Regions from separate parts of the Xanthobacter variabilis genome, predicted to be linked through region 2. Evidence: riboswitches for the same ligand, from Rfam matches in the RefSeq annotation. Region 2 holds a riboswitch; the other holds the start of a gene.

Region 1 (3,297 bases), 650 kb from region 2:
CTGGGCCTGGGCTCCGGCGGCGTCGCCACGCTCGCCACGCCCATGCCCTACGAGCAGGTGCGCGACTTCTTCTACGCCCACCACAATTACTTCTCTGATCTGGATGAGTCGGCCGAACAACTGGCCGAGCGCGCGGGACTGGTGCCCGGAGACATGGCGGAAGGCCTTGCCCGCCACCTGGAGGCCCACCACGGCGTGCGAGTGGCGCGGGTGGAGGATGAAGGCCAGCGCCGCTTCCTGCCCGCCGAGCGGGTGCTGCGCCTCGCGCGTGGGCTGGAGGACGGCCAGCGGGCCTTCCAGATGGCCACCCAGCTCGCCTTTCTGGAGCAGGGCCCGCTCATCGACCGGCTGGCGAACGAAGCCGCGCGCGGAGTGAAGGAAACGCGGGCGCTGGCGCGCATCGGCCTTGCCAACTATTTCGCGGGCGCGCTGCTGATGCCCTATGCGGCCTTCCTGACCGCGGCCGAGCGGGAGCGCTATGACATCGAGCGGCTGGGTCGGGCCTTCGGGGTGGGGTTCGAAACCATCTGCCACCGCCTGAGCTCGCTGCAGCGGCCGGGGTCGCTGGGCGTGCCCTTCTTCTTCATCCGCGTGGACCGCGCCGGCAACATCTCCAAGCGCCAATCGGCCACCGACTTCCACTTCTCCCGCGTCGGCGGAACCTGCCCGTTGTGGAACGTCTACGAGGCTTTCGCCCAGCCGGGGCGCATCCTCACCCAGGTGGCGCAGATGCCGGACGGGCGCGCCTATCTGTGGATCGCCCGCACTGTGCACCACGGCACCGGCGGCTATGGAGCTCCGGGCAAGACCTTCGCCATCGGCCTCGGCTGCGACATCCGCCATGGGGGGCGGCTCGTCTATTCACGCGGGCTGGCGCTGGACGATCCCGCCGCCGCCACCCCCATCGGCGCGGGCTGCAAGGTGTGCGAGCGCCCCGCCTGCCCGCAGCGCGCCTTCCCCCTCATCGGCCGCCCCCTCGCCGTGGACGAAAACCGCAGCGTCTTCGCACCCTATGCGGCCGGAGAGCGATAAATTACGATATAAGCATGTCCTTATATGATCCTTGACAGGAGAGCCGTCGCAGGACAGATTTCCAATGTCGAGGTTCTCCGGCCTGCCTTCTGGTGCCGGAGCTAAGAGGGAAGCCGGTGTAAGGCCGGCGCTGCCCCCGCAACTGTCAGCGGCGAGCCGAGGTCCATTCACGTCACTGGGCGCGAGCCCGGGAAGGCGGACTTCAGGTGACGACCCGCGAGCCAGGAGACCTGCCCCGGCAAAATCGTCCTCGGGCGGGGTGTCCCGGTGTGCGCTGCAGGCTCCACCGGCTGTCGCCGCGCGGGGACCTCACGCCTGCCGTCACGGCCTGCCCACAGCAGAAGGGCTTTGCAGCCGTGATGTCATCCACCATTCCCGTCGCCACACTCGGCACGCCGCGCATCGGGGTCCGCCGCGAGCTGAAGATGGCGCTTGAAAGCCATTGGGCGGGCAGAACCTCTCAAGCCGATCTCCTGGCCACCGCCGCCGCTCTGCGCGCGCAGAACTGGGCGCGCCAGAAGGCTCGCGGCGTCTCCATCATCCCGTCCAACGATTTCTCGCTCTACGATCAGGTGCTCGACACGTCCGTGATGGTGGGCGCCATTCCACCAGCGTATGGCTGGAGCGGCGGCCCGGTTCCGCTCGCCACCTATTTCGCCATGGCGCGAGGCAGCGAGGGCGCGCGAGCCGCTGGCTCCTGCGGGCATGCACACGCGGGTGAGGGCAACGGCGTGCCGGCCCAGGAAATGACGAAGTGGTTCGACACCAACTACCACTACATGGTGCCGGAATTCGCCCCTGACCAGCGATTCACCCTCGCCTCGCTCAAGGCGCTTGAGGAATACCGCGAGGCCAAGGCGCTGGGCTATCAGACGCGCCCCGTGCTGCTGGGTCCCGTCACCTTCCTGAAGCTCGGCAAGTCGAAGACGCCGGGCCTTGATCCGCTGCTGTTGCTCGGCAATCTCCTGCCCGTCTACACCGACATGCTGCGGCGGCTGGTGGCCAATGGCGCGGAATGGGTGCAGATGGACGAGCCGTGCCTGGTGCTCGATCTCGACGAGGCGACGCGCGACGCATTGCGCCGGGCCTATGCCGCCTTCGCGCGGGCGCTGCCCCACCTGAAGATCATGCTTACCACCTATTTCGGCGCGCTCGACGACAATCTGGACACCGCCCTTTCCCTGCCCGTCGCCGGCCTCCACCTCGACCTTGCCCGCGCGCCGGAACAGCTTGAAACCGTCGCCGTGCGGGCCCCACGGGGGCTCGTGCTGTCGCTCGGCGCCATTGACGGGCGCAACATCTGGCGGGCGAACCTGCCCGGTCTGGTGGAGCGGCTGAAGGCCATCGTCTCCCGGCGCGGCACCGACCACATCCAGATCGCGCCCTCCTGCTCGCTGCTGCACGTGCCCATCGACCTGGAGCTGGAGGGCGATCTGGATCGCGACCTGAAGTCCTGGCTCTCTTTCTCGCTTCAGAAGATGGACGAGCTCGGCGTGCTCGCCTCCGCCCTTTCCGGCGAGGGGCACAAGGTGAAGGCCGCGCTTGATGCCTCGGCCGCGGCCGCAGCCGCCCGCCGGGCCTCGCCCAAGGTTCACGATGCCGCCGTTGAGGCACGCGCCGCCGCCGTCTCACCCGCCATGACCCACCGCTTGAGCCCGTTCGTCCAACGCGCCCAGACGCAGAAGCAGCGCTTCGGCCTGCCGCTCTTCCCCACGACGACCATCGGCTCGTTCCCCCAGACCGCCGAGGTCCGCCACGCCCGTTCCGCCCATGCGAAGGGGACGCTGAGCGAGGAGGCCTATGGCCAGTTCCTGCGCGAGGAAACCGCCCGCGCCGTGCGCTGGCAGGAGGAGATCGGCCTCGACGTGCTCGTTCATGGCGAGTTCGAGCGCAACGACATGGTGCAGTATTTCGCCGAGCAATTGTCCGGCTTCGCCTTCACCCGGCATGGATGGGTGCAGAGCTACGGCTCCCGCTGCGTGCGCCCTCCCATCATTTTCGGCGACGTCTCGCGCCCGCGCCCGATGACGGTGGAGTGGTGGCGCTATGCCCAGTCCCTCACATCCAAGCCGGTGAAAGGCATGCTCACCGGGCCCGTGACCATCCTCAACTGGTCGTTCGTGCGCGATGACATCGCGCGCAGCGCCGCCTGCCGGCAGATCGCCCTTGCCATCCGCGACGAGGTCCAGGATCTGGAGGCGGCAGGCGCCGCCATGATCCAGATCGACGAAGCGGCCCTGCGCGAGGGGCTGCCGCTGCGCCGCA
Region 2 (3,297 bases):
TGGCCGGGCCATTCACCGCCCAGGGGCCGGCCAGCCCCCGCAGCCGCGCCGCCAGGGCTGAGCCCGTGACCGCGAAGCCCAGCCGGACACCCGCCAGGCCATAGAATTTGCCGAAGGAGCGCAGCACGACCACGTTGTCCGTCCGCAGTCCAAGCGCAGGCAGCAGCGAGAGCGCGGGCTCGGCATCGCCGAAGCTCTCATCCACCACCAGCAGCGAAACCTGCCCGGCCAGGGCGGAAAGCGCCTCGGGCGTAAGACGGCGGCCGTCGGGATTGTTAGGGTTCACCACGACGGCAAGATCGGCCCCGGGCAGGGCCGCCATGTCGCGGGTGGTCTCGACCGACCAGCCCATGGTGTCGAGCGCGGCGGCGTGCTCGTTGTAGGTGGGGCCGAGCACCCGCGCCCGGCCGGGTGGCAGCAGGCGCGGCATCAGCTGAATGGCGGCCTGCGCTCCCGAAAGGGCGACCACATGTGCCCGTGTGCGGTACGCCGCCTGCGCCACCGCCTCCAGCGCGGCGATCTCGCTCGCGGCGGGCAGGGCGGCCCAGGCGTGGGGCGGCAGCGCCGGCACGGGATAGGGGCAGGGGTTGATACCCGTTGAAAGGTCCAGCCAGTCGCCCGCGCCATATTGGGCTTGCGCCCGATCCATATCGCCGCCGTGATCGCGCATGTTTCGTCTCTGAAAAGCCGCAGCCCCGCCTGCGCGGGCCGCATGCGGGGAGCGCCTCTGCTAGAGCATTTCGCCGTGCCGCGAAACGGCTCCGATTTCGTTTGTAAGCGCGGCCTTTATGAGGGTGGCGCGTTGAGGCCGCGCAGGGCCCAGCGGCGCCCATCGCAGCGCAGCGCGGTTCGGCTGAGGGGCTCGATATCCAGCCGCCAGAAGGCGTCCGGCGGTGAGCCGAGGGTGTGGAGCACGGCGGCGCGGATCACGGCGGCATGGGTCACGCACAGGGTGTGCCCGCGCCCCGCCATCTGGGCGTTGAGCCAGGCGCCGACGCGCGCTTGCAGCTGAGCGCGGGATTCTCCCCCGTGGGGAACGGCGTCCGGCGCCGAAAGCCAGAGGGCGGCGGCCTCCGGTTCGCGGTCGTGAATGTCCCGCAAAGCGCGGCCCCGCCACTGCCCAAGGTCGAGCTCGCGCAGAGCCGGCTCCACCGTGACGTCCTGCGCCAATGCCGCCGCCGTCTGCCGCGCGCGCAGCAGGGGGCTGGTAAGGCAGCGGTCCACGCGGCCCAGGCCCTCGCGCAGCACGGAAAGGGCGGGCAGCGCCGCCGCGTCCAGCGGCTCGTCGATGGGAAAGGCCATGGGCACAGCGGGTGTGCTCGGGCCGTGGCAAAGCAGGGTCAGGCGATGCAGCGAGGGGCCCTCCGCCGGAAAACGGGCATCGCAGGCGAAGCCATCGGTTGACAGCCGTCAACTGCGAAGCCTAGCTTGGCGCGTCGTTTGCGGGATTGGAAGCCGGTGTGAGTCCGGCACGGTCGCGCCACTGTAACCGCGATCCTTCGGGATCCGGAAGTCAGGCCTAATCCCAAACGACCATATCCGCCCAGTGGGACGCGCCATCCCGGGAGTGCACCATGTCTGACATTATCCTGAAGCCTGTAGCCCGGCCCGCGCCGATTCCGGTGGCGGAGATTCTGCCTTGGGCCGTATTCGCGGGCCTGATCCTGCTCCTTGCCATCTATTTCGTGGGTGCGGAGGAGGGGGCAACCTCGTTGATCTCGGGCTCCTACGTCCATGAATTCGTCCATGACGGACGCCATCTGCTCGGCTTCCCCTGTCACTGAGGCGCATCATGGTCGGAAATCTCTTGCTCCGCGGCATGATCGTCGGTGCCGTGGCGGGGTTGCTCGCGTTTGGATTCGCGCGGGTTTTCGGCGAGCCCGCGGTGGATCACGCCATCGCTTTGGAAGAGGCTGCGAGCCAGGCCAAGGGCGAGGCGCCCGAGCCTGAGCTGGTGAGCCGCGACGTGCAGGCCGGATTGGGCCTGTTTACCGGCGTGGTCACCTTCGGGGCGGCGCTTGGCGGTTTGTTTTCGCTCGCCTTTTCCTTCTCCTATGGCCGGCTCACGCCGCTGGGCCCGCGCGGGGCGTCCGCCCTGCTCGCCGCCGTGGGCTTCGTGGCGCTCGTCCTGGTGCCGGGGCTGAAGTTTCCGCCCACGCCACCGGCGGTGGGCAGCCCGGAAACGATCGTCGCGCGCACCCAGCTCTTCTTCACCATGCTGGCCCTGTCGCTGGCGGCAGTGGCCGTCGCGGTGGCGGTTGCGCGGCGCAGCTGGCGACTGGGGGCCTGGAATGCATCGCTGCTGGGCGTTGCGGTCTATGCCGCCCTGGTGGTGCTCATTGACCTCGCCCTGCCGGGCGTGAATGAGGTGCCGGAGCAGTTTCCCGCCCTGCTGCTGTGGGACTTCCGCATTGCTTCGCTGGGCATGCAGGCCATTCTATGGGCAGGGCTGGGCCTCGGCTTTGGCTTTGTGGCGGAGCGCTATCTGGCGAGCCTGCGGCCTGAGCGGCGGATCGCTTCGGCCTATGCCGCCCGCTGATGGGCGCGATGTGATGGGGCAGGGCGCGCGCGGGCGACGCTGGGTCGTCCGTGCGTGCGCGGTTCTGCTGCTGGTCTGCATGGGCCTTGGGCCTGATGGGGCGAGCGCGCATCGCGCCGTCGATGCGGGCACGCTCGCCGCGAACGGTCTGGTCATCCCAAGCCTCACCCATGGCGAGATGGCGGTGGTGGCGCGTCATGCGGGCGCCATCCGGGCCCTCGCCGGAAGCCAGCAGCGCACCGACCCCACGTTCCGCCGGCTGGCGAACTTCGCCGCCCTGCAGCGCACCTATTGCTTCTGGGGGCTGGTGCCGGGCAGCCTCACCGATGAGGATAATCCCTTCAATACCTGTCTCCACGCCTATCTCGGCGCGCTCCGCGCATTGCTTGTGCATATGCAGGAGATGCCGGGCGAGAGCGGCGAGGCGCGGGTGCTGGTCGGCCGGATCGAGCAGGAGATGGTGGCGAGCGAGGCGGCATCGAGCCTCTGTCGCAGCAGCGGCGCCGACTTCAACACCGCCGCCCTGATTGTTCCCGAATGGCGTGATGTTCTGGGCTATCCGCCCACGCTGCTGACCTTCGCCGGCCTCGCGCTCATGGTTGCCGCTGGTGCGTGGGGCGTATTTGGCATTCGGACCGCTCCCCCACGACGGCACGGCTGAGCCCGGGTTCCTGGCCCGGACCCACGCCTTTCACCGGCCGTGCACGACTCGATGGCGGACCCGCAAAGCCGGTGGATTGTCGCTGCGGGCGTCAGGC

The links. A riboswitch is a leader RNA that binds a small molecule or an ion and turns the genes downstream of it on or off. The one in region 2 is predicted to bind cobalamin.
Region 1: linked by a shared signal. The riboswitch ahead of metE (5-methyltetrahydropteroyltriglutamate--homocysteine S-methyltransferase) and the one ahead of V5F26_RS14375 (CbtB domain-containing protein) in region 2 are both predicted to bind cobalamin.

The regions. Positions count from the first base shown of each region.
Region 1 is NZ_CM195533.1:2,648,185-2,651,481, reverse strand. Features, by position in the region: gene V5F26_RS11415 (short-chain fatty acyl-CoA regulator family protein) at 1-1,032, shown strand, start outside; cobalamin riboswitch at 1,086-1,284, shown strand; gene metE (5-methyltetrahydropteroyltriglutamate--homocysteine S-methyltransferase) at 1,392-3,297, shown strand, end outside.
Region 2 is NZ_CM195533.1:3,293,991-3,297,287, reverse strand. Features, by position in the region: gene cobD (threonine-phosphate decarboxylase CobD) at 1-670, opposite strand, end outside; gene V5F26_RS14380 (histidine phosphatase family protein) at 787-1,338, opposite strand; adenosylcobalamin (AdoCbl) riboswitch at 1,423-1,573, shown strand; gene V5F26_RS14375 (CbtB domain-containing protein) at 1,575-1,784, shown strand; gene V5F26_RS14370 (CbtA family protein) at 1,793-2,539, shown strand; gene V5F26_RS14365 (hypothetical protein) at 2,526-3,200, shown strand; gene V5F26_RS14360 (alpha/beta fold hydrolase) at 3,292-3,297, opposite strand, start outside.